Regions from separate parts of the Kitasatospora sp. NPDC002551 genome, predicted to be linked through region 4. Evidence: riboswitches for the same ligand, from Rfam matches in the RefSeq annotation. Region 4 holds a riboswitch; each other region holds the start of a gene.
The links. Region 4 has a riboswitch for cobalamin ahead of ABT093_RS16500 (GHMP family kinase ATP-binding protein). Riboswitches for the same ligand answer to the same signal wherever they lie in the genome.

Region 1 (8,095 bases), on a different contig from region 4:
GCGTGCTCGACGCCGATGCACTGGTCGGGCGGCGGCAGCTGCGGCGGGACGGCGCTGGTGCGCACCTCGCCGTCCTGGGCGGCGAGGTCGCCGTGGGTGGCGACCACCCGCAGCCGCTCCACGCCGTCCTGGCTGAGCGCGGCGGTGCCGGTGGACAGCGAGCGGCCGGCGCGGATCACCTCGGTGCGCGCGGTGACCGGGCCGGGGGTGGCGGCGGAGAGGTAGTAGCCGCTGATCGAGACCGGGTCGGCGTGGCCGGCGCCCTCCGGGTGGGCGGCGTGCGCGAGCGAGAGCGCGTGGCCGGCCACGGCCAGCAGCAGTCCGCCGTTGACGCCGCCGCCGATCTGCCAGCCGGCGCCGAGTTCGCCGTCGTACCGGCCCGGCTCGTCCGGGTGCGGGGTGAGGGCGATGCCCTGGTCGAACTCGCTGCGGATCGCCGTGGTCATGGGGGTGGCCTGCCCTTCGCTGCGGGTCGCCGACGGGTGCGGGCCGCCGGCACGCCGGGTTACTGACGAGTAGGCACCACCATACGCCGCCCCGGTGACCATGCACGAGGGCCGCCGGACCGTTTCCGGTCGGGCGGCCCTCGGCGCGGCGTGCGCGCGGTCAGCGGCGGATGCCGGGCTTCAGCTCCAGGAAGCGCGCGAGCATGCCGTTGACGAACGCCGGGGAGTCGTCGGTGGAGTACTCCTTGGCGATCTCCACGGCCTCGTCCAGGACGACCGCGTCCGGGACGCGGTCCTCCCAGATCAGCTCGTAGGCGCCGAGCCGCAGGACGTTGCGGTCCGCGATCGGCATCCGGTCGAGCGTCCAGCCGACCGCGTACTGCGAGATCAGCTCGTCGATCCGGCGGGCGTGCTGGACGTACCCCTCGACCAGCTCCATGGTGTACTCGCCGACCTGCGGGGTGCCCTCGTCCGGCTTGGGCTCCCGGGCCCGGGCCACCCAGTCGGCGAGGACCGTCAGCGGGTCGACCCCGCGGTGGTCGGCCTCGAACAGGATCTGGAAGGCTCGCGTGCGGGCCTTGGTGCGTGCGGACGACACGGACTTACTTCACCCGGCCGAGGTAGCTGCCGTCGCGGGTGTCGACCTTGACCTTCTCGCCGGTGGTGATGAAGAGCGGCACCTGGATCTCGGCGCCGGTCTCCAGCTTCGCCGGCTTGGTGCCACCGGTGGAGCGGTCGCCCTGGACGCCCGGCTCGGTCTCGGCGATGACGAGCTCGACCGCGGCCGGGAGCTCGATGTACAGCACCGCGCCCTCGTTCACGGCGACGAGCGCGTCGAAGCCCTCCAGCAGGTACTTGGCGGCGTCGCCGACGACGACCGGCTCGATGGCCAGCTGGTCGTAGGTGTCCATGTCCATGAACACGAAGTTCTCGCCGTCCTTGTACGAGAACTGCATGGTGCGCTTGTCGACGTTGGCGGTCTCGACCTTGGTGCCCGCGTTGAAGGTCTTGTCGACGACCTTGCCCGTCAGGACCTCCTTGAGCTTGGTACGCACGAAGGCCGGGCCCTTGCCGGGCTTGACGTGCTGGAACTCGACGACGGACCAGAGCTTGCCGCCCTCCAGCTTGAGGACCATGCCGTTCTTGAGATCGTTCGTGGAAGCCACGGGCGCACTTACTCCTGGATATAGCTGTCAAGGAACCAAGGGGTCGCGTCCTGTGGCACACCTGCGTCACAGGGCGAGGAGCTCCTTGGTGGTGATGGTGAGCAGCTCGGGCCCGCCCTCCTCCAGGGGGCGCACGACGAGCGTGTCCTCGATCCGGACCCCGCCCCGTCCCGGGAGGTGGACCCCCGGGCCGACGGTGACCGGCACGCGGCTGTCCAGTTTACCCATGTCCGTGGGACCGAGGCGCGGTGCCTCCCTCATCTCCAGGCCGATGCCGTGGCCGACCGGGTGCGGCGAGCCCTCGGTGTGCCCGGCCGCCCGGAGGATCTCCCGCGCGGCCCGGTCGGGCACGCACTGCTCGACCCCCGGCCCGAGCGCCTCCCGCCCGGCCCGCTGCGCGCGGAACACCAGCCGGTGCAGCTCCACCTGCCAGGGCGCCGGCGCCGCCCCGATCACGAAGGTGCGGGCGGTGGAGACCCCGTAGCCGCGGTACTGCGCGCCGAGCACCACGGTCAGGAAGTCGCCCTCCTCCACCCGCCGGTCGGTGGGCTGGTGCGCCTGCTGGCCGGAGTGGCTGCCGGTGCCGACCGAGACCGGGAAGGCCGCCCGGTCCGCGCCGTGGTCGATCATCCGGCGCTCCAGCTCCATCGCCAGGTGCCGCTCGGTGCGGCCGACCAGGATCGACTCCAGCAGTTCGCCGAGCGCCTGGTCGGCGATCTCCGCGGCGATCCGCAGGTCGGCGATCTCGTGCTCGTCCTTGACCACCCGCAGCCGCTCCACCGCCTGGCCCACGTCGCTCAGCCGCACCCCCTCGGCCAGCCCGGCCACCGCCCGGTGCCGGGTGACCGTCAGGTCGTGCTCCTCCACCGCGAGCCCGGCCACCCGCAGCCGGGCCGCGGCGGCGGCCGCGGCCAGCGCGGTGTCCGCCCCGGCCGCCACCGGCAGCTGGGTGACCTCGGGGGCGATCAGGTGCTCGCCGGTGTCGTCCGGCGGCAGGTCGTCCGGCAGCGCGAGCAGCGCCCGGTCCCGGGTCAGCAGCAGGCTCGCCCCGCACGGCGGGCACCCGGTGAGGTACCGCACGTTCGCCGCCCGGGTGATCAGCGCCGCGTCGGCCCCGGACGCACCACAGTGCTCCCGCAACCGCTCCCGCCGGCCCGCGTACCCATCAGCCATGCGTCGAGCCTACGAACCCGCCCCCCGATCCGCCCGCCGAACGCCCCCACCCGGGCCCCGCCCCGGCGCCGAGCCGGGCCCCGCTACAGCTTGCTCGCGGGCGCGTACTCCGCGCCCCCGGCGGGCTTCGGGGCCCACTTCTTCTCGACGCCGGCCAGGCGCCAGTAGGCGATGGCGGCGGCCCAGACCACCACGAACAGGCCGACGATCGCGTAGCCGACGTTGTCCAGGGAGATGTCCGCGATCCAGCCGGTCACCGGGTCGGTGAGGTCCAGCTTCTCGTGGAGGACGCCGACCAGTTCGATGGTGCCGATGATGAAGGCGACCGCGATGGACAGGCCGGTGATGGTCAGGTTGTAGTACACCTTCCGCACCGGGTTGGAGAACGCCCACTGGTAGGCGAAGTTCATGAAGGTGCCGTCCAGCGTGTCGAACAGGCTCATCCCGGCCGCGAAGAGCAGCGGCAGGCAGACGATCGCGTACCAGGGGAGGCCGGAGGCCGCGCCCGAGCCGGCCATCACCATCAGGGTGACCTCGGTCGCGGTGTCGAAGCCCAGGCCCAGCACCATGCCGACCGGGAACATCTGCCCGGGCCGGGTGATCGAGCGGGTCGCCCGGTTCAGCACCCGGGCCAGCAGGCCGCGGGCGTTCAGGTGCTCCTCCAGCTCGGCCTCGTCGAACCGCCCGGCCCGCATCGAGCGGAACACCCTGAGGATGCCGAACAGCGCGGCCAGGTTCAGCGCGCCGATCAGGTAGAGGAAGACGCCGGAGGCCGAGGTGCCGACCATGCCCAGCCACTGGTGGGTGGTCGAGTCGTCGTCCATCAGCGTGTTGGCCAGCTGCGCGCCACCCGCCACCAGGGCGGCCATCAGCACCACCATCGAGGAGTGCCCGAGCGCGAACCAGAAGCCCACCGAGACCGGGCGCTTGCCGTCCGCCATCAGCTTGCGGGTGGTGTTGTCGATCACCGCGATGTGGTCGGCGTCGAAGGCGTGCCGCATGCCGAGGGTGTAGGCGGTGATGCCCAGGCCCACCCCGAAGACCTGGGTGCCCACCTCGTACTTCTCCGGTGCGACCAGGAAGATCAGCGTGCCGAACGCCACCACGTGCATGGCGAGGATCACGCCCATCAGTCCGGCTGTGCGCAGGGTGTCCTCGCGGCGCCAGCGGAAGGCGGGCAGGGCGGCGGGCGGCGCCGCGGCCGCGGCGGTTTCGGGCAGGGTCATCTGCGGATCACGCTCCAGCACCTCGTGGAAAGACTTCGTGAGATGCCGCGGCCGGTCTCCTGGCTGACGGGGCTCCCGTACCCGCCTTCCCAGCCGCGCGAGGCGCCCAGTGGCGTCGTGGGTACGGACACTCTCCCCCGATCACAGTGGCGAGGGCCGCTCCGGACTGGGACCCCTGAGGGTCCGTCACCGGTCTTCCCGAGCACCACGGCGGGGAACACGGTAGGGGCCAGGGACAACGCTTGCAAGGCTGCGCACCTGCGCAGGTGTCCAGGATCACAGCCCGCCGCCTGCCAGAATGGGCCGTATGCATCTCGTACCGGCCGACCGCGCGGGCCACCGCACCATCGACGGCCACCGGGTCTGCGAGGCCATCGCCGCGATCGGCGACACGGCCCACGTCCGCTCCTGGGCCGACCGCTTCGCCCTGCTCGCCGACCCCGGCAGGCTCGCCCTCCTGCTCGCCCTGCACCGCACCGGCCCGCTCGCCGTGACCGACCTCGCGGTCGCCACCGGCATGCGCGACCCCGCCGTCTCCCAGGCCCTGCGGCTGCTGCGGACGGCCGGTGTGGTCGCCGGGGAGAAGGAGGGGCGTGTCGTGCGCTACCGGCTCGTGGACGCCACCCTGCGCCCCCTGCTCGACCAGTGCGCCGGTGACGCCCCCGCCGCGGCGGCGGGCTGACCCCCCGTCCGGCGTCCGTCCGGACGCCGCGCCCGGCCGGGCCCCGTTGCGTACGATCATGACGTGCTGAACCGCCGCCGGCTCCGGGCCCGGCCCGACGACGACCGCTGGAACACCCGGCCCGCCCGGGCCCGTGTCCTGGCGGTGGCCCGCACCCTCACCTCGGCGACCCGCGTCCTGGACGTCCTCACCCTGCTGCGCGAACTGGACGGCATCGGCTTCTCCGTCACCGTCAACCCCGGCTCCGCGTTCGCCGCCGGCCTCGACGACTACCTCCGCGCCCAGCCCGGCCTGACCGTCCTGCCCTGGCGGGACGCCGTCCGCCGGCCCTTCGACCTCGCCGTCGCCTGCGCCGTCCACGCCTCGATGCACCGGCTGCGCGCACCCCTCGTCGTCCTGCCGCACGGCGCCGGCTACAACCGCCTGGTCCCCGAGTCCACCGGCGACACGGTGACCTCCGCCGGGCTCTCCCGGCGCGAGCTCACCCACCGCGGCCGGGTCTTCCCCGCCGTCATCGGCCTCTCCCACCGGGAACAGTTCGAGCGCCTGCGGGCCGCCTGCCCCGAGGCCCTGCCCCGCGCCCGCGAGGTCGGCGACCCGTGCTTCGACCGGATGCTCGCCTCACTCGCCGCCCGCGACGGCTACCGGGCCGCCCTCGGCGCGGTCGACGGCCGCCGGCTCGTCGTGGTCAACTCCACCTGGAGCGAGCACTCGCTGCTGGGCCGCCATCCGGGCCTGCCGCTGCGACTGGTCGAACAGCTGCCCGCCGACGAGTACGCCGTCGCCGTCGTCCTGCACCCCAACGTCTGGGCCCGGCACGACCCGCGCGCCCTGCTCGCCGCCGCCGAACGCCGCGGCCTGCGGCTCGTCCCGCCGGACCAGGGCTGGCAGGCCACCCTGATCGCCGCCGACTGCGTGATCGGCGACCACGGCTCGGTCTCCTTCTACGGCGCCGCCCTGGAACGCCGCACCCTGCTGGTCGCCACCGGCGCCGCCGAACTCGACCCCCGCTCCCCCGGCTACGCCTTCGGCCAGACCGCCCCGGCCCTCGACCCCGACGGCGACCTGCTCGCCCAGCTCGAACGGGCGATGGCCGACCAGGACCCGGCCGCCCTGCGCCCGGTCACCGACCGCTCGCTGGGCCGGCGCGGCGAGTCCGCCCGGCTGCTGCGCGACCTGCTCCTCGCCCACCTGCCCGGCATCGAGCAGCCGCCCGGTGACCCGCAGCCGCTGCCCTACCCCCGGCCGGTCCCGCTCGCCGCCGAACGGCCCACCGCCTACGACGTGGTGGCCACCGGCGAGGGCGACACGATCCACCTGCGCCGCTACCCCGTGGGCCCCGGCCACCACTCCCCGCGCGGCTTCCACGCGGTCGCCGACGAGGAACCCCGCCTCGCCCTGCGGCACACCGCCGAGGTGCTGGCCCGCACCGAGGCCGACGCCGAGCACCCCGCCGAGGCCTGGCTGGCCGCCACCGCCGCCGAGCTCCCCGGCCTCGCCGTCGCGGTCGCCGCCCTCGGCCCGGCCCGCCACCTGGTGCGCCTGCCCACCGGGCTGCTCCTGGAGGCCCACGCGGAACGCCCCTGGGGCGCCCCCGACCCCCGCCTCGACCCGCTCCTGCTCGGCTCCGCCGTCGCCCACCGGCTCACCGCGCCCGCCCCGCCCACCGCCGGCCCGGCCGGCCTCCCCGACCGGCTGACCCTGCACACCGGGCCCCACCGCACCACCGTCGCCTTCACCCCCCGGCCGAGCCGACCCGGCTGACCCACGACGGCAGGCCCACGGCGGCAGGCCCGCGACAGCCGACCCGCGACGACGCCCCTACCGCCCCCTCAGCTCCCGCAGGCGGGCCCGGTTGCGCTCGGCCAGCTCCGCGTCGCCCAGCTCCTCCGCGAGTTCGACCAGCAGCACCCGGGCGGCCTCCTCCTTCCGGGGCTGGCCCAGCTCCCGCGCCCGCCCGGCGCCGCGCTCCGCCGCGCCGACCGCCGCCGCCGGGCGGTGCAGCGCCCGCTCGGCCCGGGCCTCGACCAGCGGCAGCCGCATCAGCATCGGGGCGTCGCCCTCCCGTTCGGCCAGCTCGCCCGCCTCCCCGAGCACGGCCAGCGCCTCCTCCGCCCGCCCTGCGGCCACCAGGGCCTGGGCCAGGTTGTAGCTCTGCACCACCACGCCGTGCGCGTCGCCCTCGTTGGCCTGCCGGGCCAGGGTGAACAGCTCCACCGCCCGCTCCGGCCGCCCGTCGGCCAGGCAGAGCAGGCCGTCCGTCTCCCACAGCACACCGGCCAGCCGCGGCTCGTCCACCTGTGGCAGCAGGGCCGCCGCGGCCGCCAGCTGCTCCGCGGCGAGCGGGTACCGCGCCTGCTCGTAGTAGGCGCGCCCGAGCTGGTTGCGCATCCGGATCACCGCGTCCGGCCGGTTGTCCCACTGGGCCGCCTCGACGGCCAGCAGGTGGCTCTCGACCCAGTCTCCGTAGTGCTTGCGCCCGTGGTAGAGCGGCCAGAGCGACTCGCACAGCCGCCACACCTCGCCGTGCCACCCCTGTTCGGCGGCGGCCCGCACGGCGCCCAGCAGGTTGGCCCGCTCGCTCTGCAGCCACTGCAGCGCGTCCGGCCCCGACCCGAACCCGGGCAGCGCCGCCGCGTCCCCGCCGCCCGCGGGGGGTGCGCCGCCCTCCCGGAGCCGACCGCTCTCCCGGAGCCGGAAGCGGTCGCCGATCGCCCGGTCGGCCAGCGCCGCGCGGCCCCGGTAGTAGGCGACGATCCCGGCCAGCAGCTCCCGCCGGCCGGGCAGGTCGCGGACCACCCCGGCCGCGTGCAGCCGCACCAGGTCGTGGGCGCGGTAGCGGCGCTCCGGCCCCTCCTCCGCCACGTCGTCCAGCAGGTGCGCCGAGCGCAGCTCCGCCAGCCCGTCCGCGACCCGCTCCACCCCCACCGCCTCGGCCAGCTCGGCCGAGACCAGCGGGCCTGGGTTGACGCCCAACAACCGGTAGAGCTGCCGGGTGTGCTCGGGCAGCCTCCCGTGGACGGTGTCCAGGACGTCCCCGACCGCCCCCTCCTCATTGCTCAGCGACGACAACCGGTGCTCCTTGTCGGTCAGTTCGGCCAGCACCCGGTCCACCCGCAGCTCGTCGCGGTCGAGCAGACGGAAGCCCACCGCGTTCAGCGCCAGCGGCAGGCCGCCGCAGAACTCGACCAGCCGCGCCAGCTCGTCGTCCGTCCCCCGGCCCGGGCCCAGCCAGCCGCGGACCAGCTCGCTCCCGGCGCCGGTGGTGAGCGGGTCCAGGCGCAGCAGCTCGGCGCCGTCCAGGGCCAACCCGGGCAGCCGGCGCCGGCCGGCGGCCACCAGCAGGCCGGTGGCGGGCAGCAGCGCCCGGACCTCGGCGGCGTGCTCGACGTTGTCCAGGAA
Region 2 (8,095 bases), on a different contig from region 4:
CAGCATGACGGAGAGCACGCCCCGGCCCAGCTCACTGATCCACACCGTCTACGGCGAATTCGTCCGCCGCCTCGGCGGCTGGATATCGATCGCCGACCTGATCGCCCTGATGGCCGAGCTGGACGTCGACGCCCCCGCCGTCCGCTCGGCCATCTCGCGTCTCAAGAAGGCCGGCACCCTGCTCCAGGAGCGCCGCGAGGGCACCGGCTACCGGCTCTCCCCCGCGATGGAGCCGGTGTTCGAGGAGGGCGACCGCCGGATCTTCCACAGCCTGGAGCCCGCCGCGCTGGCCGACGGCTGGGTGGTGGCGGTCTTCTCGGTGCCCGAGTCCGAACGCGCCCACCGCCACACCCTGCGCTCCCGGCTCAGCTGGCTCGGCTTCGCCAACGCCGCCCCCGGCGTCTGGCTGGCCCCCGCCCGGCTGCTGCCGGACGCCCGGCGGCTGCTGGCCCGGCTCGGCCTGGACGCCTATGTGCACTTCTTCCTGTCCGCCGAGTACGCGGGCTTCACCGACCTGCGCACGGCCGTCGCCGGCTGGTGGGACTTCCCCGCCATCGAGGCCCAGTACGCGGCCTTCACCGACACCTGGCGGCCGGCCGCCACCGACCTGCGCGAGCGCCCCGCCGGGCCGGAGCCGGCCGAGGCGTTCCGCGCCTACGTCCCGATGCTCACCCAGTGGCGCCGCCTGCCCTACCTCGACCCGGGCCTGCCCGAGGAGTTGCTGCCCGCCGACTGGAACGCCGTCGCGGCGCGGGCCGTCTTCACCGAACTGCACGCCCGGCTCGCCGGGCCCAGCCTGGGACACGTCGAGAAGGTCACCGGCCGGCCGGCCGCCGCCCACCCCCGCCAGGAGCCGTGATGACGCCGACCCGCCCGCCCGCCGACCTCCTGGTGCGGGCCGCCGCCGTGCACACCCTCGTCCCCGGCGAGCCGCCGCGGCGGGCGCTCGCCGTCACCGGCAGCCGGATCACCGCCCTCTCCCCCGACCCGCACGGCCTGGACGCGCTCCTCGGTCCGGACACCGAGATCGTCGACGCACCGCACGCCACCGTGCTGCCGGCCTTCGACGACACCCACACCCATCTCGTCCTCGCCGGCCACAGCGTGCACGGCGTCCCCGTCCACCGGGCCGCCGACCTGTCCGGCTTCCTCGCCCTGATCCGCGAGCGCGCCGCCCGCACCCCCGCCGGCGCGTGGATCCGCACCACGGTCAACTGGCAGGAGATCAACCTGGCCGAGCAGCGGATGCCCACCACCGGGGAGCTGGACGGCGCCACCGCCGACCACCCGGTGCTGGTGCGCCGCGGCGCCTACAACATGGTGCTCAACTCGGCGGCGCTGCGGCTCGCCGGGATCACCGCCGCCACACCCGACCCGCCCGGCGGAGTGATCGAGCGCGACGCCGACGGCCGGCTCACCGGGCGGCTGATCAACAAGGCGACCGAACTCGTCGAACGCGTCCTGCCGCAACCCGGGCTCGCCGAGCGGATCGACGGCCTGCGCGCCGCCTCCGCCGACTACGCGGCCACCGGCATCGGCACCGTCCGCGACTGCCTGGTCCCGGTCGAGGACCTCGACGTGCTGCGCGCCGCCCGCGACCGGGGCGCGCTCGCCGTCCGGGTCCGGGCCCTGGTCTCCGGCTTCGCCGTGCGCACCCCGGAGGAGGTGGAGGCGCTGCTGGACCGCGTCGGCGCCTGGCGCGCGGCCGGCCACGAGGACGCCCGGCTGTCCGTCTGGGGCGTCAAGTTCGGCATCGACGGCGGCTTCGAGGCGGGCGCGCTGGAGGAGCCGTACCAGGGGCAGCCCTGCTACCACGGACGGCTGCTCTGGGAGCCGAAGGAGCTGGTCGAGGCCGTCGAGCGGGTGGTCGCCCACGGCCTGCGGGTCGGGGTGCACGCCTGGGGCGACCGCGGGCTGCGCACCCTGCTGGACGTCTACCAGGAGGTGCTCGCCCGCCGGCCCGGACTGCCCGCCGGCACGCTGGTGGTCGAGCACGGAGGCCTCGCCCGGCGCGAGCAGCGGGCCCGGGCCGTCGCCCTCGGCGTGCCGGTGACCGTCCAGCACCCGCTGCTGCACGACGGCGCGCTCACCCAGCAGCGGGCCTGGGGAGCGGAGCGCACCGGCGCGCTGTTCCCGCTGCGCGAATGGCTGGACGAGGGCGCGCTGCTCGCCGCCGGCTCGGACTTCCCGGTCGGCCCGTACGGCGCGATGCTCTCGGTGTGGGGCATGACCACCCGCTGGACGGTGGCCGGGGTGCTGGGCGCCGAGCACGCGATCGACCGGGCCGAGGCGATCGCCCTGCACACCGTGAACGCCGCCCGGCTGACGGACGAGAGCGCCGAGCGCGGCTCGCTGCGCCCGGGCGCGCTCGCCGATCTGACGCTGTGGCCCGCCGACCCGCTGGGCTGCCCGGTCGACGGGCTGCGCGACCTGCTGCCGGAGCGCACCGTCGTCGACGGGCGGACGGTGCACCTGCGCTAGTCCGCTTGGGCGGGGCGAACCTCCTGGAGCAGCCCCCAGGTGAAGTCCGCCGTGAGGGCGTGCGGGCGGCCCTCGGCGTCCGGGGCCGTGAAGTCCAGCCGGAACCTGGTCGGCGCGCTGCCCTCGCGCGGTACGGCGGGCGGGAAGGCGGCCCCGACGTCGGCCACCACGCAGCTCCACGGCGTCAGGTCGGCGAGCGTGCGCAGCACCGGCGGCGCGGTGTCCGCCGCCCGCACCAGCCACGCGTTCAGCTCCGCCCCGCCCGGGCCCGCCAGGACCTCGAAGCGCAGCCCGGGCCAGAGCGGCAGCGCCCACTGCCGCGCGGTGCAGGCGAGGTCGCCGATCCGCCGCGCCACCACCGCCTCCGGCGCGCCGAGCACGGCGGTGTACCGCCGTACGCCGGAGGGGAAGCCCGGCGCGCGCACCATCGCCTGCCAGCGCTTGTTGGCCTCCCGCAGCTCCGCCCGGCCGGCCCCCAGCCGGCGCACCGCGTCCTCGACCAGCTCCGGCCGGAAGTCCGCCATCCGGCGCAGCAGCACCAGCTGGAACTCCGTCACCCCGAATCCGTGGACCATCCGGGCAGGCTACCGGCCCGGGCCGCGCCGGGCGCCCGTTCCGCCTGACGGGCGCCGCCACCGGGCGGACACGGCGTCACGGCCGCGCCCGCCCGGTGGCTCCGCTGCCGGGCGTCAGCCGGCGAGTTCCTCCCGCAGGCGGCGGGCGGCGGTGACCAGGCTGTCCAGGGAGGCGCGGGTCTCGGTCCAGCCGCGGGTCTTCAGACCGCAGTCGGGGTTGACCCACAGGCGCCCGGCCGGGATGGCGGCGAGGCCGGCCCGCAGCAGGGCGAGCACCTCCTCGGTGCCGGGCACCCGCGGGGAGTGGATGTCCCAGACGCCGGGGCCGACCTCGCGCGGATAGCCGGCGGCGGCCAGTTCGCCGGCGACCTCCATGTGGGAGCGGGTGGCCTCCAGGGAGATGACGTCGGCGTCGAGTTCCTCGATCGCGCTCATGATCGCGCCGAACTCGGCGTAGCACATGTGGGTGTGGATCTGGGTGTCGGCGCGCACCCCGGAGGTGGCGAGGCGGAAGGCAGCGGTCGCCCAGTCCAGGTAGGCGGGGCGGTCGGCGGCGCGCAGCGGCAGGGTCTCGCGCAGGGCGGGTTCGTCGACCTGGACGACGGCGGCGCCGGCGGCCTCCAGGTCGGCGACCTCGTCGCGCAGGGCGAGGGCGACCTGGCGGGCGGTGTCGGCGAGCGGCTGGTCGTCGCGGACGAAGGACCAGGCGAGCATGGTGACCGGGCCGGTGAGCATGCCCTTGACCGGGCGGTCCGTCAGGCTCCGGGCGTAGCGGAACCAGTCGACGGTCATCGCCCGCGGGCGGGAGATGTCGCCGGCGAGGACCGGGGGCCGCACGTAGCGGGTGCCGTAGGACTGCACCCAGCCGTGCCGGGTGGCCAGGTAGCCGGTGAGCCGTTCGGCGAAGTACTGGACCATGTCGTTGCGTTCGGGCTCGCCGTGGACGAGCACGTCGAGTCCGGCCTTCTCCTGGTAGGCGATCACCTCGCGCACCTCGGCCTCGATGCGCTCGCGGTAGGCGGCGGCGTCGATCCGCCCGGCGCCGAGGTCGGCGCGGGCGAGGCGCAGCTCGGCGGTCTGCGGGAAGGAGCCGATCGTGGTGGTGGGCAGCAGCGGCAGGCCGAGGCGGGCGCGCTGGGCCTCGGCCCGCTCGGGGTAGGCCTGGGCGCGGCGGGTGTCCCCGGCGGTGACGGCGGCGGCGCGGGCGCGTACGGCGGGGTCGCGGGTGATCGGGGAGCGGGCGCGGGAGGCCAGGTCGGCGCGGTTGGCGGCGAGTTCGGCGGTGATCGCGCCGGTGCCCTCGCGCAGGCCGCGGGCGAGCAGGACGGTCTCCTCGGCCTTCTGCCGGGCGAAGGCGAGCCAGCGGGCGAGCTGCGGGTCGAGGTCGCGTTCGGCGGTGGCGTCGAGCGGGACGTGCAGCAGGGAGCAGGACGGTGCCACGTCCACGTGGCCGGCCAGGCCGAGCAGGGTGGCCAGGGTGGCCAGCGACTTCTCCAGGTCGTTGATCCAGACGTTGCGGCCGTCGACGACGCCGGCGACCAGGCGCTTGCCGGGCAGTCCGCCGGCGGCGGCGAGGTCGGCCAGGTTGGCGGCGGCCGGTCCGGTGACGTCCAGGGCCAGGCCCTCGACGGGGGCCTTGGCGAGGACGGGCAGGGCCTCGCCGAGGCGGTCGAAGTAGCTCGCCACCAGCAGCTTCGGCCGGTCGGTGAGGGCGCCGAGGTCGCGGTAGGCGCGGGCGGCGGCGTTCAGTTCGGCCGGGGTGCGGTCCTGGACGAGCGCGGGCTCGTCGAGCTGCACCCAGGCGGCCCCGGCGGCGCGCAGGTCGGCGAGGAGTTCGGCGTAGACCGGGAGCAGCCGGTCGAGCAGGGTGAGCGGGCGGAAGTCCTCGGCCACGCCGGGGGCGGGCTTGGCCAGCAGCAGGTAGGTGATCGGGCCGAGCAGCACCGGCCGGGCCCGGTGGCCGGCCGCGAGGGCCTCGGCCAGTTCGCCGACGGGCTTGGCGGAGTCGGCGGTGAAGGCGGTGCCGGGGCCGAGTTCGGGCACCAGGTAGTGGTAGTTGGTGTCGAACCACTTGGTCATCTCCAGGGGCGCGGCGTCCTGGGTTCCGCGCGCCATGGCGAAGTAGCCGTCGAGCGGGTCGGCCTCGACGGCGGCCCGGTGGCGGGCGGGGATCGCGCCGACGGCGACGGTGGTGTCGAGCACGTGGTCGTAGAGCGAGAAGTCGCCGGTGGGGACCTCGCCGATGCCGGCCCCGGTGAGCCGGCGCCAGGTCTCCCGGCGCAGTTCGGCGGCGGCGGTGTGGAGGGCGTCGGCGGTGACGGTGCCCTTCCAGTAGCCCTCGATCGCCTTCTTGAGTTCCCGGTTCCGGCCCTGGCGGGGGTAGCCGTGGACGGTGGCCAGGGTCGCCGCGGCTGCGGACGTCGCTGTCAAGGGACTCTCCTTCGCGAGTCTTGCTCCTCGGGTGCCCGGTGACGGGGAGGAGGGCGCGAAGGGGTGACGAACCGGGCGGACGCCGTCACGGCTCCGCCGGGTGTGCACGCCGACCCGCCCACGAGGTCACCGGAGAACCGCGCGCGATCGGTCGCGCGCGGGCAACGGGCAGGTCTTCGGACTCGCGGGCACGTCCGCCCGTGAAGGGCGGTCACCTACTGGCCGTCGCTTCCCAGACCCGGCCGGGCCCAGTGCGTATGACGGCGGTCGTTCCCGCTCACCGCTGCGGGGCAGTCCCGGACTGGCCTGTTCAAAGGCGTCACCGGGTTCCCTCTTGCGACGCGCCTGCCTGGCGGGCAGGGCGAACCAGCTGCACCGGCCAGCCTAGACCCACAACCGCTCCCCGTCACCATGGTTTCGCCGACGCCCCCTGTCCTACGACAAGGGTGTTGACGTAGCCTGCCCGGATGAGCGAACGCGTAGTGCCCGAGCCCCAGCGGCGGCGCCGGCGGCCCACCAAGCAGGGGGTCGTGCTCTCCCACGAGCTGATCGTCGACACGGCCCTGCGGCTGATCGGGCAGCACGGCGCGGAGGCCCTCACCGTCCGGAGGCTCGGCGCCGCGCTCGGCGCGGACCCCAGTGCCGTCTACCGCTACTTCCACAGCTCCGACGACCTGCTGCTCGCCATCGCCGACGAGCTGGTCGGCCGCGCCCAGCAGGGCTGGCGGGCCACCGGGGAATGGCGGGCCGACCTGCGGTCCATCGGCCTGCGCATCCACGCCAGCTACCAGGCCCATCCGCAGGCCGCGCTGCTCGCCGCCCACCGCACCACCGGGCGCACCCACGAGATCGCCGCCGTCGAGGCGATCCTCGGCGTGCTGCGCGGCGCGGGCTTCCCCGATCCCGAGGCGGTGCGGATCTACCACGCGTTCGTGGACCAGAGCCTCGGCTTCGCCGCGCTGGACGCCGCCGCGCTCGCCCTGCCCGCCTCCGCGCAGTCGGCGGACCTGCGGGTCTGGCACGCCTCGTACGCCCGGCTGGACGCCGCGACCAACCCGCACATCGCCGCCACCGCGCACCTGCTCACCGCCGACATGCGGCGCAGCGGCTACCCGTACGCGCTGGACCTGTTGCTGGACGCCGCCGAGGCCCGGCTGGCGAAGTCGCGCTGAGCACGGCGACCGCCGGGCGGAGGGTGATCCTGCGGCCCGGCGGCCACCGTGAGCGGCCACCGTGAGCGGGCGCGGTCAGCCGGCCTCGTGGACCAGCTCACCGCCCACGTACGTCCGCAGCACCCGGGCCTCGGCGATCTCCTCGGCCGGGCCGCTGAGGATGTCGCGGTCCAGGACGACCAGGTCGGCCCACCGGCCCGGGGCGAGCACGCCGGCGTCGTCGTGGCCGTTCACGTGCGCGGCGCCGGCCGTGTAGGCGGCGATCGCGGAGGCGAGGTCGAGCCGCTGCTCGGGCAGGAAGACCCGCTCGTCCTCGCTGTCCGGCTCCCTCCGGTTGACGGCCACGTGCAGGCCGGCCAGCGGGTCCGGGCTGCTCACCGGCCAGTCGCTGCCCGCCGCGAGGGTGGCGCCCGCCCGCTGGAGCGCGCCGAACGGGTACTGCCAGGCGGCGCGCTCCGGGCCGAGGAACGGGATGGTCAGCTCGTCCATCTGCGGTTCGTGGGCCGCCCACAGCGGCTGGATGTTGGCGACGGCGCCGAGCCGGGCGAAGCGCGGCAGGTCGTCCGGGTGGACCACCTGGAGGTGGGCGAGGTGGTGGCGGGTGTCGCGCCACCCGTTGGCGGCGCGGGCGGCCTCGACCGCGTCCAGGGCCTCGCGCACCGCCCGGTCGCCGAGCGCGTGGAAGTGCACCTGGAAGCCCAGCGCGTCGAGGTCGGTGACGTGCCCGCGCAGGGCGAGCGGATCGACGAAGCTGAGGCCGGAGTTGGCGGTGGCGCAGCCGCAGCCGTCCAGGTAGGGGCTGGTCATCGCGGCGGTGAAGTTCTCCGCGATGCCGTCCTGCATGATCTTCACCGAGCCGGCCCGGAACCGGCCGTGCGCCAGCGCGGCGCGCCGCTCGACGAGTTCGGGGATCTGCTCGGCGCCCCGGTCGCGCTCCCACCAGAGCGCGCCGGTCACCCGGGCGGTCAGCGCGCCGGAGCGCGCGGCGGCCAGGTAGGCGTCGGACGGGTCCGGCTGGCCGTTGAACTCGCCGAGCAGGGCGTCCTGCCAGCCGGTGATGCCGAGCGAGTGCAGCAGCCGCTGCGCGCGCAGCAGTCCGTCCAGCCGGTCGGCGGCGGTGGCCGGCGGCAGCAGCCGGGCGACCAGGGCGGTGGCGCCCTCCTGGAGCGTGCCGCCGGGGGTGCCGTCGGGCTCGCGCTCGATCCGCCCGTCGGCCGGGTCGGGGGTGTCGCGGTCGAGGCCGGCCAGCTCCAGGGCCCGGGTGTTGGCCCAGGCGCCGTGGTGGTCGCGGTTGGTGAGGTAGACCGGGCGGTCCGCGACGACCGAGTCGAGCAGCTGACGGGTCGGCAGGCCGCCGTCGAAGCTCTCCATCGACCAGCCGCTGCCGGTGATCCACTCCTGCTCGGGGTGGGCCTCGGCGTACGCGCGGATCCTCTC
Region 3 (6,438 bases), on a different contig from region 4:
TTGCGGACGTCCTCCGCCAGCACCTCGGTGCGCCCCGCCCAGGCGGCCAGCGCGACGGCGGTGCGCGCCATCACGATGTCCGCGCGCAGCCCGTCCACCTCGAAGGCCCCGCAGACGGCGGTGATCTGACGCAGCGCCGTGTCGGTCAGCTCCACCCGCCCCAGCAGCTCCCGGGCGGCGGTGATGCGCGCCGCCAGCGCCCGCTCCTCCCCGGCGAACCGGGCGGCGAACGCGGCCGGGTCGGCATCGTAGGCGAGCCGGCGGCGCACCACCTCGGCCCGCTCCGCCGGCTCCCGGGTCGCGGCGATCTCCACCGTCAGGCCGAACCGGTCGAGCAGCTGCGGCCGCAGCTCGCCCTCCTCCGGGTTCATCGTGCCGACCAGCAGGAAGCGCGCCGCGTGCCGCACCGACACGCCCTCGCGCTCGACGTAGGAGCGGCCCATCGCGGCGGCGTCCAGCAGCAGGTCCACCACGTGGTCCTGCAGCAGGTTCACCTCGTCGATGTAGAGCACGCCGCGGTGCGCCTGGGCCAGCAGGCCCGGCTCGTAGGCCTTGACGCCCTCGGCGAGCGCCCGCTCCAGGTCCAGCGAGCCGACGATCCGGTCCTCGGAGACGCCGACCGGCAGCTCGACCAGCCGGGCCGGGCGCGGCGAGGCCGGGGCGCCGCCGTGCGCGCCGTCCGGGCACTGCGGGTCCGGCGCCGCCGGGTCGCAGGCGAAGCGGCAGCCGTCGACGGTCGCGATGGACGGCAGCAGCCCGGCCAGCGCGCGCACCATGGTCGACTTGGCGGTGCCCTTCTCGCCGCGCACCAGCACCCCGCCGACCGCCGGGGAGACGGCGTTCAGCAGCAGGCCGAGCCGCAGGTCGGCCATGCCGACGATGGCGGTGAACGGGTATCGGACGTCACTCATGCATGCTCCCAGGGGCCCCGGGCGCAAGGGTCGGCAGCGATCCGGCCGCCGGCACCCCGCCCTCGATCAGCTTCCACAACGCGTCGGTGTCCGCGTGCTCCTCGATCAGCTCGCCCAGCCGGTCCAGCCGGGCCTCCCGCGCGGCGGCGAACGAGGTGTCCGGCGCGGGCACGAACGCCCGGCCGGCGGCCGCCGCGGCCTCGCGCAGCAGCGCGCGCCGGAAGCCGTCGTTCTCCAGCACGCCGTGCCAGGTCGTCCCCCACACCGAGCCCACCCGGCAACCGTCCAGACCGCGTCCCTCGCCATCGGAGACGAACGGCTCCCCGTCCTCGACGGTGACGACGCCGTGGTGGATCTCGTAGCCCTCGACCCGCTCCCCGAAGGCCTCCCCGACGGGCCGGGCGAGCACCTTCCCGGCGCCGAACCGCACCCGGGTCGGCAGCAGCCCGAGGCCCTCCACCGCGCCCGCCTTCGACTCGACCTCGTCCACGATCGAGTGCGCCAGCATCTGGTAGCCGCCGCAGACCCCGAGCAGCGGCTGCCCGGCCGCCGCCCTGGCCCTCAGCACCGGCTCCAGGCCGCGCTCGCGCAGCCAGCCGAGGTCCGCGACGGTGGCCCGGGTGCCGGGCAGCACCACCAGGTCGGCGTCGGCCAGCTCCTCCGGGCGGGTGGCCCAGCGGACCAGCACCCCGGGCTCCTGGGCGAGCGCGTCCAGATCGGTGAAGTTGGACAGCCGGGGGAAGCGCAGCACGGCCACCCGCAGCACGTCCGCGCCGAGCGGTCCGCGCGCGGCGGTCCGGTCGACGACGGTGGACAGGTCGAGCGAGTCCTCGGCGTCCAGCCACAGGTCCGGCAGCATCGGCAGGGTGCCCAGCACCGGACGGCCGGTCAGCTCGCGCAGCATCTCCAGCCCGGGGGCGAGCAGCCGGGCATCGCCGCGGAACTTGTTGACGAACCAGCCCACCACGTGCCGCTGGTCCTCGGCCGACAGCAGCGCCAGCGTCCCGTACATCGCCGCGAAGACCCCGCCGCGGTCGATGTCGCCGACCACCACGACCGGAAGCCCGGCGGCGGTCGCCAGGCCCATGTTGGCGATGTCGCGGTCGCGCAGGTTGATCTCGGCGGGGGAGCCCGCGCCCTCGCAGACCACCACGTCGAAGCGGCGCCTGAGGTCCGCCAGGCACTCCAGGGCGCGCTCCAGCAGCACCGGCTTGCGCTCCCGGTAGTCCAGCGCGCCGACCTCGGCGACCGGCCGGCCCAGCAGCACCACCTGGCTGCGCCCGTCCCCGCCGGGCTTGAGCAGCACCGGGTTCATCGCCGCCTCCGGCTCGACCCGGGCCGCCTGGGCCTGCATCGCCTGGGCACGGCCGATCTCGGCGCCGTCCGCGGTGACGAAGGAGTTCAGCGACATGTTCTGCGCCTTGAACGGCGCGACGGAGACACCCTGCCGGGCCAGCCAGCGGCAGATGCCCGCGGTGACCACGCTCTTGCCGGCGTCCGAGGTCGTCCCGGCGACCAGCAGCGCCTTGCTCATGACCCAACCCTCCGCTTCCCGCCCAGCGCCGCCCGCAGCAGCAGGTGCCCGGCGACCGTCGTACCCAGGGCCAGCGCGCTCACCCGCCGGGAGAGCACGCAGGCCCGTTCGATGTCCTCCACCCCGACGGGGCGCAGTTCCCCTCCCAGCACGGGGCGGTGCTCCACGCGCTCCCCGTACCGCAGCGTGCCGCCGAGGCGCACGCCCACCGCGCCGGCGAAGGCCGACTCGGCCTGGCCGGCGTTCGGGCTGGGGTGTGCCGAGCCGTCGCGCCGCCAGACCCGCCAGGCGGTGCGCGGCGCGGGCGCGGCGGCCACCGTCAGCAGCGCGGTCAGCCGCGCGCCCGGCCAGCCCGCCACGTCGTCCAGCCGCGCCGAGGCCCAGCCGAACCGGGCGTAGCGCGGCGAGCGGTGACCGACCATCGCGTCCAGGGTGTTCACCGCGCGGAACGCCAGCAGGCCGGGCGTGCCCGCGAGACCGCCCCAGACCAGGGCGTTGACCACGGCGTCGGCGGTGTTCTCGGCCACCGACTCGACGACCGCGCGGGCCAGCTGCCGCTCGTCCAGCGCGCTGGGGTCGCGCCCGCACAGGTGCGGCAGCCGCGCGCGGGCGGCCGTCAGGTCTCCGGCGGCGAGCGAGCGGCCGATGGCGCGGGCCTCGCGGGTCAGTGAGGTGCCGCCGAGCACCGTCCAGGTCGCGGCGGCGGCGAGCGCGGCCCGGCCGAGCGGACGGCGGGCCAGCAGCCGGTCGGCGGCGATCGCCCCGGCCGCGACGGTGCCCACGGTCAGGGCGGTGAAGGCGGTGCCGACGGCGCGGTGGTCGCGCCAGAGCAGGTGCTCCAGCCGGCCGGCGGCGGAGCCGAAGCCGGCCACCGGGTGGCCGCGGCGGGGGTCGCCGAACCGGGCGTCGGCCAGGTACCCGGCGACGGCGCCCGCGCCGAAGGCGGCGGCCCCGCTCAGCGGGTGCACGGCAGGGCGCAGCATCGCGTGCGTGTCCTCACTCAGGGTCCGCGCCCTGGATCGACGAACGGGGGGCGAGAGTCTCCTGGCTTCCGGGTCGGACGCACACTCCGGGCCTTCCAGCGGCTTCTGACGGCCCGCCGTGGCGTGTTCCGGTCGTGCTCCCCGGTGACAGTGGCGGGACCGCGCCGGACTCGCACCGGCTTCCTCTGCATGCCTCCGTATTGGCTGAAGGATCCCATCACGGGCCCGAACCGGGAGTCAACCGAGGTCGTGGACGGTGTTGGTCACACCGTGCGCCGCCCCTGAATATGCAGACCGGTCTACTGACTCCCCGTGTGATTTTCATCCCGGAACAACCCGTACGGCCGTGTCCTACTGGCTTCCCTCCGCCCGCGCGAGTGGACTGGGCTGAGGAGTGGGTCCAGACACCGAGCAGCGGGGAGCGAGTATGCGTTGGGGAATCGCGGCCACCGTGGCGGCCGCAGCCGTCGGCACCGGGGCCGCCGTTCTGGTGATCGGCCGCCGGGCCTCCGAGCGGATGGTCCGCCCGGCCGCCGGTGCCCGCGAGCGGACCGGCCCGGTGCTGGTCCGCGGCCTCGGCGCCGGAGAGGTCACCTTCACCCGCACCGCCGTGAGCGAGCGCCCCGGCCGCTGGGCCGTCGAGTGGGGCGAGGACGGCCACGCCGTCGTCGAGGAGGTGCTGCGCCGCGACGACGCGGACGTCACCCGCCGCCTGGTGCGCGCCGACCGCGGCACCCTCACGGCCGGCACCGAGGTCCGCTTCACCCCCCGCGTCCACCTCGGCGACCCGGCCCGGGCGCTCGGCCTGCCGTTCGCCGAGACCGCCGTCGAGGGCGAGCTCGGCACCATGCCCGCCTGGCGGCTGGACGGCAAGCGCGGCACCTGGGTGGTCCTGGTGCACGGCCCCGGCGCCGATCGGGAGCAGAGCCTGCCCGTCCTGTCCGAGCTGCAGCGCCTGGGCCTGCCCGTCCTCGCCGTCACCTACCGCGGCGACGCCGGCGCCCCGGCCTCCCCGGACGGCCTCGGCCACTTCGGCGAGACGGAGTGGCGCGACGTCGAGGCGGCGGTGCGCACCGCTCTGGACGGCGGCGCGGGCCGGGTCGTCCTCTACGGCTGGTCGCTCGGCGCCACGATGGCCCTGCAGACCGCCGCCCGCTCGGACCTCGCCCCCTCGATCAGCAGCCTGGTCCTGGACTCGCCGGTCCTGGACTGGCCGGCCACCGCCCGCCGGGACGCCGCCCGCTCCGGTTTCCGGGGCGCGGCCGCCGAACTCGGCGCGCTCGCCGCCCAGGGCCGCACCGGCGTGGATCTGGCCGACTTCGCCCGCCTCGCCGAGGGTACGGACCTGCGGGTGCCCACCCTGGTGCTGCACGGCCCCGACGACCCGGTGGCGCCGTTCTCCGCCGCCGAGCGCCTGGCCCGCCGCCGCCCGGACGTGGTCAACCTCCAGGCCTTCCCGGGGGGTGACCACGCCGCCCTCTGGAACACCGATCCGGACCGCTACGCCGAGACCCTCCGCCGCTGGCTCACCCCGTTCTGCTGACCCCCCGCCGAAACCCGTTCCGCCCCCCCGCCGCGCGGAACGGGGCGGAATACCGGCCCACCCCGGTTCCGTCTGGCATGAACCCGCCACAAAGATCAAGCCAGTCGGTTTGGCCTCTGTTGCCCGATCTTGTCGAGCCCCCGCGCCCCTCGCCCGCCCCCCGCGGACAACCGGATGTGACAGATGGCCGGTACAAGGGGAAGACTGCTCGACGTGACGTCTCGGAATCCGCGCGACCGTGATGCCCCGCTCCCGCCGACGATCGGTACCGGTGCGACGGTGACCCGTCTCCCCGGAACGGCCCACCGCCCCGCCGGCGCCAGGCCGGGGGCCCCGGGCGTACCCCGCCGACGAGGCCCCGCCCCCGCACCCGGCCGTGGCCGGGTCCCCGTGCCGGAGGGCTTCCCCGCTCCCGCCGAGCTCGCCCCGCTGGCCCGCCGCATGCTGGTCGACGCCGTCCGGATCGCCCGCTGGTCCGGCGACCTCGACGAGGTCGACAAGCGCGGCGAGCTGCTCCCCGACGACGCCCGCGCGGCCGGCCGCGCCCTCGCCATGACGGTGGGCGCCGCCGCCAAGGCCTGGGGCCAGGCCCTGCTGGTCGGCCTGGTCGAGGCCAGGGACGGCGGCGCCGGCCCCGGCTGGCGCCTGCACGCCTGGGAGCACGACGACGAGGCGGTGGTCCGCGGCTGGTCGGCACTGTTCGACGCCTGGACACTGCTCGCCCCGGTGCCGCCCGCCGCCCTGCGCGGCGTCTTCGCGGTGCTCGCCGGGCAGGCCGTCGACCAGGCGCCGCAGCTGCTCTCCTTCCTCCATCTGGTGGACGGCCCGGTGGCCGACGTCGAGCTGCTGGAGCTGCTCAGGCGCGGCCTGGACGAGCGCCGGGTCGGCGGCGGCGAGGGCGCCTTCGGCCTCTCGCCCGTCCCGCACGCGGCCTCCGCCGTCTCCGCCGTCCGCGGCACCTGCCGCGAGCCGCAGATCGACACCCCGGCCTCGCCCGCCGACGTCGCCGCCGTCCTGGACTGGATGCTGGACGGCCTGGCCGCCGTCGGCGCGCTGACCCGCCGGGACAACGCGGCCGAGCTCTCCCCGCTCGGGCACTGGGCGGTGCGGGCCAAGCTGGAGGAGATCTGCACCGTCGCGCAGACCGCCGCCGGCCACATCGAGCAGAGCGCGCTGGAGCTGCTGAGCGCCTGCGCCGACTACTCGCCCGGCCCGGCCCGCGCCGAGTACCGGGCCTGGCTGGCCGCCCGCCCGGCCGACCGGGCGGTGGCCGAACTGCTGGAGGCCGCGCAGGGCGAGGACGCGCTGGTGCGCGGCCTGGCCTTCGAGGCGCTGCGGGTGGCCGGCGTGACCGCCGAGCAGGCCGTCCGGGCCGCGGTCGACGAGGCGGTGCTGCGCCCGTACGCGCTGCTCTGGCTGGCCGAGCGCTCCGACGAGGGGGTCTCCCCGGCCGACGTGCTGGGCGCG
Region 4 (8,095 bases):
GAGATCGACGCGCTGCCGGGCTACGATCGGCGCAACGGCCACCTGGTGCTGGACCTGCGGGCCCTCGCCGACAGCCGCGCGGCGAGCGGCGGGCCCCCGCCCCGCGCCGCCCACTGGTGGCTGGCCAGCGACGACCCGGCCGCGACCTGGGCCGCGGTCGACGCACGCGGAGGCCCGGGCCACCCGCAGAGCGCCCGGAACGCCGCCGCCGCCCTGGCGGCCGACCCGTTCCGGGTCGGCCTGCGCTGCGCCTGGCTGCTCGTCCTGCTCACCGCACCGCTGTTCGCGGTCACCGCCCTGACCCTGCACACCGTGAGCACGGTCCGCGCCCGCCGGCGGGAGTTCGCGGTGCTGCGGGCGCTGGGCGTGCGGCGCGGCGAGCTGACCGCGCTGCTGCGCGCCGAACAGATCGCGGTGACCGTGCCGCCGGTGCTGCTGGGCGGGCTGCTGGGACTGCTGCTCGCGTTCCTGCTGCTGGCGTTCACCGTCCTGGACGACACCGCGGGTCCGCTCTTCCCGGCCCTGACCGCCGCCCCCGGACGACCCGCCGCCCTGCTCACGGCGCTGGCCGCCGGTGTGCTGCTCGCCCTCGCCGTGCTGGTCCTCACCCGGCTGCTGGCCCGGGTCGACCTGGTGCGGGCCCTGCGCGCGGGGGAGGACGGATGAGGCCCGCCGGCGGCGGGAGGACGGACGAGACAGACGGCCACCGGGCGGGCGCACCCGCGCGCGGACGAAGCGACAGGGAGAGCCCGGCATGCTGACACTGCGCCTGATCCGGCGCGAGGCACGGATCGCCTGGCCGGTCGCGGCCGTGCTCGCGCTGCTCGCCGTGCTGCTCACGGCGGTCCCGCTGAGCTGGCCTCCGCGGTTCGACCGGCAGGCGGCCGCCACCCTGGCCGACCGGGTCGACCGGGCCCAGCGGGAGCGGCCACTGGTCTCCGCGGCGAGCAGCATCGTCCCGCGGCCGTGGCTCCCTCCCGCGCAGGAGGGCACGCTGGACCGGGAGCTGGACCGGATCGGCGACGGGCTGCGGGCCCTGGCCGGTCCGCAGGCGGGCGGGTTCGGCAGGCCGCGGGCCCACGTCACCACCGGCGCGGCGTTCCCGTGGGGGGCCGGGGCGCCCGGCGAATCCGGCCTGCCGGGGGAGTGGAGCCTGGTCTACGCCCAGCCCTTCGCCGGGGACGGTCCGGTCGAGTACGCCGAGGGCCGGGCGCCGGCGCAGCCCGAGGACACCCGCCCGGGCCCGGGCGATGAACGCTCCCCGATCGAGGTCGCGGTCTCCGAGGCCACCCGGGACCGCTTCGGCATGGCCGTGGGTCAACGCTTCGACCTGGCGGGCGGCCTGTCGACTCCGGTGCTCGTGGTCGGGGTCTTCCGCACCGACCGCGGCGCGGACCGGCTCTGGCGGCGTGCCCCGGAGCTGACCGTGCCCCTGCTCGTGACCACGCCCAAGGGCCAGGTGCTCCACGGCGGGATGCTGACCAGTGCCCGGGGGATGGAACTGGCGGCGGACCGCGGTGCCCCGCTCGCGACGGCCTGGGCGCTGCCGGCGGAGGTCGACCGCTCCGGGCCGGCCGCCACCCCGGCCGGCCTGGCCGGCACCCGTGCGGCCCTCGCCAGGATGCGCTCCGCCCCCCTGGAGGAGCTGTGCGCGACCGACGCCTGCACGGTGGCCGGTCAGCCGGTGGAGCTGGTCGACGTCACCGAGCGGCTCAGCGGGGAACTCGAGGCCTTCGCCGCTCAGCGCGGGCGCACCGAGCAGCTCCAGGGCTTCGCGCTCACCGGACTGCTCGCCGTGGTGGTGGCCACCGCCTTCACCGCCGCCCGGCTCGGGATTCGCCGCCGGGCCGGTGCCATCGCGCTCCAGCTCTCCCGCGGCGCCGGCCTGTGGGGGATCGCCGGGCGACTGCTGGCGGAGGCCGCGGTGGCGGTCGGCGCCGGCACGGGGGCCGGCTGGGCGATCGGCCGCGCGCTCGCGCCACCGGGCGCCGCCCTCGGCTCCCCGGTACCGGTCCTGGTGGCGGCCCTGCTGGTCTGGTGCGCCCCGGCCGCGGTGCTGTTCGCCGCCACCGGGCGGGCCCGGCCGGTGCCGCGCTCGCGCCGGCTGGTCCTGGAGGCCCTGGTGGTGCTGCTGGCCGGCGGCGGGCTGGTCGCACTGCGGGCCCGCGGCGCCTACGCGGGTACCGGCATCGACGCCCAGCTCGTCCTCGCGCCGGTCCTCCTGGCGCTGGTCGTGGTCGCGGTGCTGGTCCGGCTGCTGCCCGCGCTGCTGCTCGCGGCCACGCGCTGGGCCCGCCGTTCGCGCGGTGTGGTCCCGCTGGTGGCGCTCGCCCGGGCCGGCGCCCAGAGCGGCGCCGCCGCGCTCGCCCTGCTGGTCCTGGTGCTCGCCATGGGCTACGGCGTCTACGGCGGTCTGATCCCGCGCACCGTCGAGGACGGCCGGACGCGGCTCGCCGACTGGCGCACCGGCGGTGCGCCGGCCGCCCTGGTCGGGCCGAAGGCGCGGTTCGCCGAGGGACTGCCGCCCACACCCACCGCACCGCACCGGGTGACCGTCACCGGCGCGACCGGCGACCTCCTCTCGCAGGACGACGGCACCGGCTACGAACGGGCCCGGCTCGTCGGGCTGGACGCCGCCGCCCTGGGCGCCGCGGCCCCCGCCTCCCCGCTGGCCCGCGCCCTGTCGACCACCGACGGGCTCGACGCCCCGGTACGGCCGCCCGGCGACAACGGTGCCACGCCCGTGCTCACCGCGCTCGCCGACCCGGAGCTCGCCGCCCGGTTCCCCGACGGCGTCTTCGACCTCTCCGCGCTGGGCATGGACCACGCGCTGGTCCGCGTCGTCGGAGCCCTGCCCGAGGAGGCGCTGCGCGACCCGGTGCTCGGACCGGTGCTCGGCGACGCGCGGCGCTCCGGGGCGCTGCTGGTGTTCACCGGCCCGTCCGCGCAGCGCCTGCCCGCGCAGCACCGGATGCCGTCCGCCGTCCTGTTCTACCCGGCCGCCGGCGGGCCGCCGCTGGATCCGGCCGCCGTGCGCGGCACCCTCGCCCCGCAGCTCGTACCCGGCGGGAACGCCGGGCCGCCGGCCGAGTTCCGCGAGCGGGCCGCGGTGCTCGATGAGCTGCGCGGCGACGGACTGACCCGCTCGGCGCACCTGGCCTTCCGGGTCACCACCGTGCTCGGCCTGCTGCTCGGGCTCGGCGCGTTCGCCCTGGACCTGCTGCTCAGCGCCACCGAACGCGCCCGCACCACGTCCTACCTGCGCACCCTGGGGATCGGCGGCCGGGCGGTGCTCGGGCTGCAACTGCTCCAGCTGGCACCGCTGGTGCTGGCGGCGGCGGCCGGCGGCACCACGCTCGGCCTGCTGCTGCCCGCCGCGCTCGGCCCCGGGTTGCGGCTGGGGGCGATCACCGGCGGGCCGTTCGAGCCCGCCGTCCACATCGACTGGACGATCACGGCGGCGCTCGGCGGCGCGCTCGCCGTGCTGATGACGGCGGCCGCCGTCCTGGAGGCGGCGATCGCCCGCCGTCGGGGTCTGGGCGCCGTGCTACGACTGGGGGAGGCCCTGTGACCGTCCGACCGACCGCACCGACCACGCCCGTGACCGCGACGGTCACAGCCGTGCGCGACCGGCCCATGGTGGTGTGCGAGAGCCTGGTGCGGATCTTCCGCACCGGCACCCGCGCCCGCGACGGGGTCGAGGTCCAGGCCCTTCAGGGGCTCGACCTGACCGTCCAGGAGGGCGAACTGACCGCCCTGGTCGGCGCCTCCGGCTCCGGCAAGTCCACCCTGCTCGCCATCCTGGCCGGCCTGGACACCCCCAGCGCCGGCACCGCCCGGGTGGACGGCACCGACCTGGGCACGCTCAAGGGGCGCGCGCGGACCGCCTACCGGCGCCGCACCGTCGGGACGATCCAGCAGCAGACCGCCGCGAACCTGCTGCCCTACCTGACGGCCCGGGAGAACGTGCAGCTGCCGATGGGCTACGCCGGGACGCCACGCCGACGGCGTGCCGAGCGGGCGAGGGAGCTCCTCGGCCTCATGGGCATCGCCGGAGCCGCCGACCGCACCCCCGCGATGCTCTCCGGCGGCGAGCAGCAGCGGGTGGCGATCGCCGTCGCGCTGGCCAACGAACCGCGACTGCTGCTCGCCGACGAGCCCACCGGCGAACTGGACACCGCCACCTCCGAGGAGGTCTTCGACGCCCTGCGCACCGCCAACACCGAACTGGGCACCACCGTGCTCATCGTCACCCACGACGCCCTGGTGGCCGACCAGGTCGGCCGCACGGTGCGGATCCGTGACGGCCGCACCTCCGCCGAGGTGCTGCGCCACCCGGCCGCCGCCGGGGCGGACGGCGCCGCCGAGGGCCAGGAGTACGCCGTGCTGGACCGGGTCGGCCGGCTCCAGCTGCCGCGCGAGTTCACCGAGCCGCTGGGCCTGACGCACCGGGTGCGGCTGGTGCTGGAGGCCGACCACATCGAGGTGTGGCCGGACCGGGGCCGGCCGCGCCCGGAGGACACCGAGGTCCGAACACGGGGCCGGAGCTGAACGGCCCCCCTTGGGCCTTGGCGTCACGCACGGTGACTCACCCGGTACCGTCGGCCTGCCCGTCCGAGGCCGGCGGCGCCGTCGGACGCGCCCGCCCGCCGTCGTGACCGGACGCCACCACCGCGATCAGGCCGACCACGAGGGCCGCCACCGCCACCCGTCCGAGCGCCCGCACCACCCAGACCGGCAGCGACCGGGCCCCGCCCCGCCCCGGCGCCCCCAGCCGCCCGGCCCGCCGGGCCGGCCGCAGCAGCCGGGCCAACAGCAGTACGGCGACCGGGACTTGCAGCAGCCACACGACGGTGCGCGGCCACTCGCCGAACCACACGTTGGTCCCGTAGAGCAGGGTGTGCCAGACGCTCAGCACGTAGACGACGATCACGAAGCGGTGCAGCCGGCGCCAGGTGTTCGGCCCGAACCGGTGCCGCACGTAGAACAACAGGCCGAGCGGCACGGCCAGGTAGAGCGCGCCCTGCCCGAGCGGGATGGCGATCCGGCCGGTGCCGGAGTCGTACCAGCCGGGCACGAAGCTGTCGGCGAACCCCGACCAGAGCCGGTCGCCCCACGCCGACTCGGCCTCGTAGCGCACGAGTTCGGCCGCGAACATCAGCGCGTGCGCGAACATCAGGGCCGTCGTGGTCAGGCTCGTCGTGCGGTGCCAGCGCTCCAGGGTCTGCCGGGCGACCGGCAGCCGGCCGGGCCGCGGACCGGACAGCAGCAGCCCGAGCACCACCGTCCCCCAGGCCCACAGCAGCCCCGACCAGCCGAACGCCTGGCTCAGCAGGTACATCCAGTACGTGCCCGCGTCGTCCATGAACGGCATGACCGCCACCGTCGCCGAGGTGCCCGCGTCCATCCGGACGTACAGCAGCACGAACACCGCCGCGGTGACGCCGACCGCCGCGCTCGCGTCGGGCAGCGCGGCCCGCAGGTCGGCCCGCAGGGCGCCGCGCCCGGCGGGCCGCCTCCCGGCGGCGGGCGGGGCGTGCGAACCGTCGTCCCCCGGCGTCGTCCCAGGCAGCATCGTGGACCTTCCCGAACGGCGGGACACCGGTGGCGGTGTGCGGCGGGCGGTGTGACGAACCAGTGTGGCGGAGGGGCTCCGGCTTGCCGAGCCCCTATCCGGCCACAGTGGCTCGTGGGCCGACGGCCCTTCCGCAGCAGCGCCCCGACGCCCCGGCCCGCGGACCGATCGCAATTCGGACAACCGTCCGCGCGCGCCCTGCCACCGGAGCGCGAGCCCTCGTATGCTGATGTCCGCAGCCGGTTCGCGCCTCCTGTCCGACCGGACTTCGGCGGCGCGACGCAAGAGGGAACCCGGTGGGAATCCGGGACTGTCCCGCAGCGGTGAGTGGGAACGAAAGCCGTCAACAGCACTGGGCCCGGCTCCGCCAAGGCCTGGGAAGCGACGGCCGGTAGGTGTGCGCCGGTCCCCCCGGCGCACCGGCCCGCGAGTCCGAAGACCTGCCGCTGCGCCCGCACCCCCACGTGCGGGCTGTGCACGGTGACCTCGTGGACTGGGTCGGCGGTACGGACGGCTGCGCGGCGTGCGACGACGCGCCGTGCCCTCCTCCTCCGGGTCGTGACGCGGGGCTCGGAACGAGGAGGAGGACGTGTCCGTGACCGCGCGAGTTCCGCCCGCCCGCACCGGGCGACGGCCGGCCCGCCCCCAGGCGGCCCGGGCGGCGCGATGGTGACCCCCACCGGAGGGGCCCGGCCCGCCCCGCCGCCGGGCGGCACGGTCTCCGGCGTCTGCCACGGCACCCTGGGCGAGCTGTACCAGGGACCGCTGCGCGCCCGTTCCCGCCCTGACATCGCGGTGGTGTCGTTCCCCGTCGACCGCCACTCCTGGGTGCACTTCACCCGGGGGACGGACCCGCCGGACCCGCTGCCGCTCGGGGCGAAGGCCGCGACGGCGGCCCGGCTGTTCCTGGAACGCTTCGGGCTGACCCTGCCGCCGGGCCGCTGGTGCGTGCACTCCGACCTCACCGTCGGTGTGGGCATGGCGAGTTCGACCGCCGACATCGTGGCGACGCTGCGCTGCCTGTTCCGGCTCTTCGCGCTGCCGTACGACACCGGGGTGGTGCTCGCCGTGCTGCGCGAGATCGAGCGGGCCGACAGCGTCTTCCTCGACGAGTTCGCCCTGTACCTGAGCGGCCGGCACCGGGTGGTGCGGCGGCTGGGCACCGGCATCGGCTTCCACACCGCGTACATCACCGAGCCCGGCACGGTGGACACCGCCGCCGTCACCGACCTGCTGCTCGGGCACTACCGGCGGCACGGCGAGGAGTACCGGCGCTGCCTGGCCGACCTGCTCAAGGGCTTCGCCGCGGGCGACCCGGCCGCCGTCGCGCGGACGGCCACGGTGAGCGCCGCGCTCTCCCAACAGGTGCTCCCCAAGGCGACGTTCGACGCGCTACTCGCCCACCGCGAGGAGTTCGGCGCCGACGGGATCTTCGTCGCCCACACCGGCTGCCTGATCGGCTACCTGCTCCCCGGACGCCCCGACGCCGCGCTCAAGTCGGACCTGTCCGCGTTCTTCCACTCGCTCGGCCACCAGTGTTCCTTCGCCCAAGGAGGCTACGGGTGATCCACCCCCACATCGCCGACGCCCTGAAGGTCCCCGATCTCGTCCGGCTCACCGACGGCCTCGTGCTGGTCCGGTTCGAGTCGATGAAGATATACTCGGCGCTCGCCGCCGTCCGCCACCTGCTGGAACGCGGCACCGTCCGCCCGGGGCAGACCCTGGTGGACAGCTCCAGCGGCATCTACGCCTACGCGCTGGCGCTCGCCTGCCACCGGCACGGCATGCGCTGCCACATCGTCGCGTCCACCACGGTCGACGCCACCACCCGCGCCCAGTTGGAGATCCTCGGCGCCACCGTGGAGCAGGTCGTGCCGTCCCGCGACCTCAAGCTGGACCAGGAGCTGCGGGTGCGGCGGGTGCGCGAGCTGCTCGCCGCGCACCCGGACTGGCACTGGATGCGCCAGTACCACGACGACGTCCACTACCTCGGCTACCACGAGGTCGCTGACCGGATCGCGGCCGCCTTCCCCGGCGCCGCGCTGACCGTCGTCGGCGGCGTCGGCTCCGGCGCCTCGACCGGCGGGGTGGCGACCCGGCTGCGCGCCCTCGACCCGTCGGTGCGGCTGGTCGGGGTGCAGCCCTTCGGCAGCGTCACCTTCGGCAGCCAGGGGCACCACGACCCGGAGGCGATCATCGCCGGGATCGGCTCGTCCATCGTCTTCGACAACGTCCGCCACCACCTCTACGACGGCATCCACTGGCTGGACTTCACCCACGCCATGGCGGGTACCGTCGCCCTGCTGCGCGACCACGCCGTCTTCGCCGGGCTGTCCACCGGCGCCGGCTACCTGGCCGCGACCTACGAGGCGCGCCGCCACCCCGACCGGCTGCACCTGATGATCGGTGCCGACACCGGTCACCGCTACGTCGAGCGTGTCTTCGCCCGGCACGCCGAGGCCCCCGACCCGGTCGCGCTGAAACCGGTCGAGGTCTCCGCCCCCGAGGAGATGTCCATGC

Region 1: linked by a shared signal. The riboswitch ahead of nicT (Nickel transporter NicT) and the one ahead of ABT093_RS16500 (GHMP family kinase ATP-binding protein) in region 4 are both predicted to bind cobalamin.
Region 2: linked by a shared signal. The riboswitch ahead of metE (5-methyltetrahydropteroyltriglutamate--homocysteine S-methyltransferase) and the one ahead of ABT093_RS16500 (GHMP family kinase ATP-binding protein) in region 4 are both predicted to bind cobalamin.
Region 3: linked by a shared signal. The riboswitch ahead of ABT093_RS40070 (cobalamin biosynthesis protein) and the one ahead of ABT093_RS16500 (GHMP family kinase ATP-binding protein) in region 4 are both predicted to bind cobalamin.

What each region holds. Positions count from the first base shown of each region.
Region 1 is NZ_JBEOWI010000073.1:23,304-31,398, forward strand. Features, by position in the region: gene ABT093_RS36275 (thioesterase family protein) at 1-446, opposite strand, end outside; gene nusB (transcription antitermination factor NusB) at 607-1,044, opposite strand; gene efp (elongation factor P) at 1,049-1,612, opposite strand; gene ABT093_RS36290 (M24 family metallopeptidase) at 1,679-2,785, opposite strand; gene nicT (Nickel transporter NicT) at 2,869-4,011, opposite strand; cobalamin riboswitch at 4,044-4,236, opposite strand; gene ABT093_RS36300 (ArsR/SmtB family transcription factor) at 4,319-4,693, shown strand; gene ABT093_RS36305 (hypothetical protein) at 4,757-6,457, shown strand; gene ABT093_RS36310 (hypothetical protein) at 6,515-8,095, opposite strand, start outside.
Region 2 is NZ_JBEOWI010000041.1:33,318-41,412, forward strand. Features, by position in the region: gene ABT093_RS28715 (PaaX family transcriptional regulator) at 5-859, shown strand; gene ABT093_RS28720 (amidohydrolase) at 859-2,481, shown strand; gene ABT093_RS28725 (hypothetical protein) at 2,478-3,056, opposite strand; gene metE (5-methyltetrahydropteroyltriglutamate--homocysteine S-methyltransferase) at 3,171-5,486, opposite strand; cobalamin riboswitch at 5,649-5,859, opposite strand; gene ABT093_RS28735 (TetR/AcrR family transcriptional regulator) at 5,954-6,658, shown strand; gene ABT093_RS28740 (amidohydrolase) at 6,734-8,095, opposite strand, start outside.
Region 3 is NZ_JBEOWI010000119.1:324-6,761, forward strand. Features, by position in the region: partial or broken gene ABT093_RS40060 (magnesium chelatase ATPase subunit I) at 1-911, opposite strand, end outside; gene ABT093_RS40065 (cobyric acid synthase) at 904-2,445, opposite strand; gene ABT093_RS40070 (cobalamin biosynthesis protein) at 2,442-3,428, opposite strand; cobalamin riboswitch at 3,463-3,661, opposite strand; gene ABT093_RS40075 (alpha/beta hydrolase) at 3,856-4,971, shown strand; gene ABT093_RS40080 (hypothetical protein) at 5,155-6,438, shown strand, end outside.
Region 4 is NZ_JBEOWI010000016.1:58,901-66,995, reverse strand. Features, by position in the region: gene ABT093_RS16520 (FtsX-like permease family protein) at 1-666, shown strand, start outside; gene ABT093_RS16515 (hypothetical protein) at 755-3,571, shown strand; gene ABT093_RS16510 (ABC transporter ATP-binding protein) at 3,568-4,551, shown strand; gene ABT093_RS16505 (ferric reductase-like transmembrane domain-containing protein) at 4,589-5,575, opposite strand; cobalamin riboswitch at 5,798-6,037, shown strand; gene ABT093_RS16500 (GHMP family kinase ATP-binding protein) at 6,242-7,141, shown strand; gene ABT093_RS16495 (cysteine synthase family protein) at 7,138-8,095, shown strand, end outside.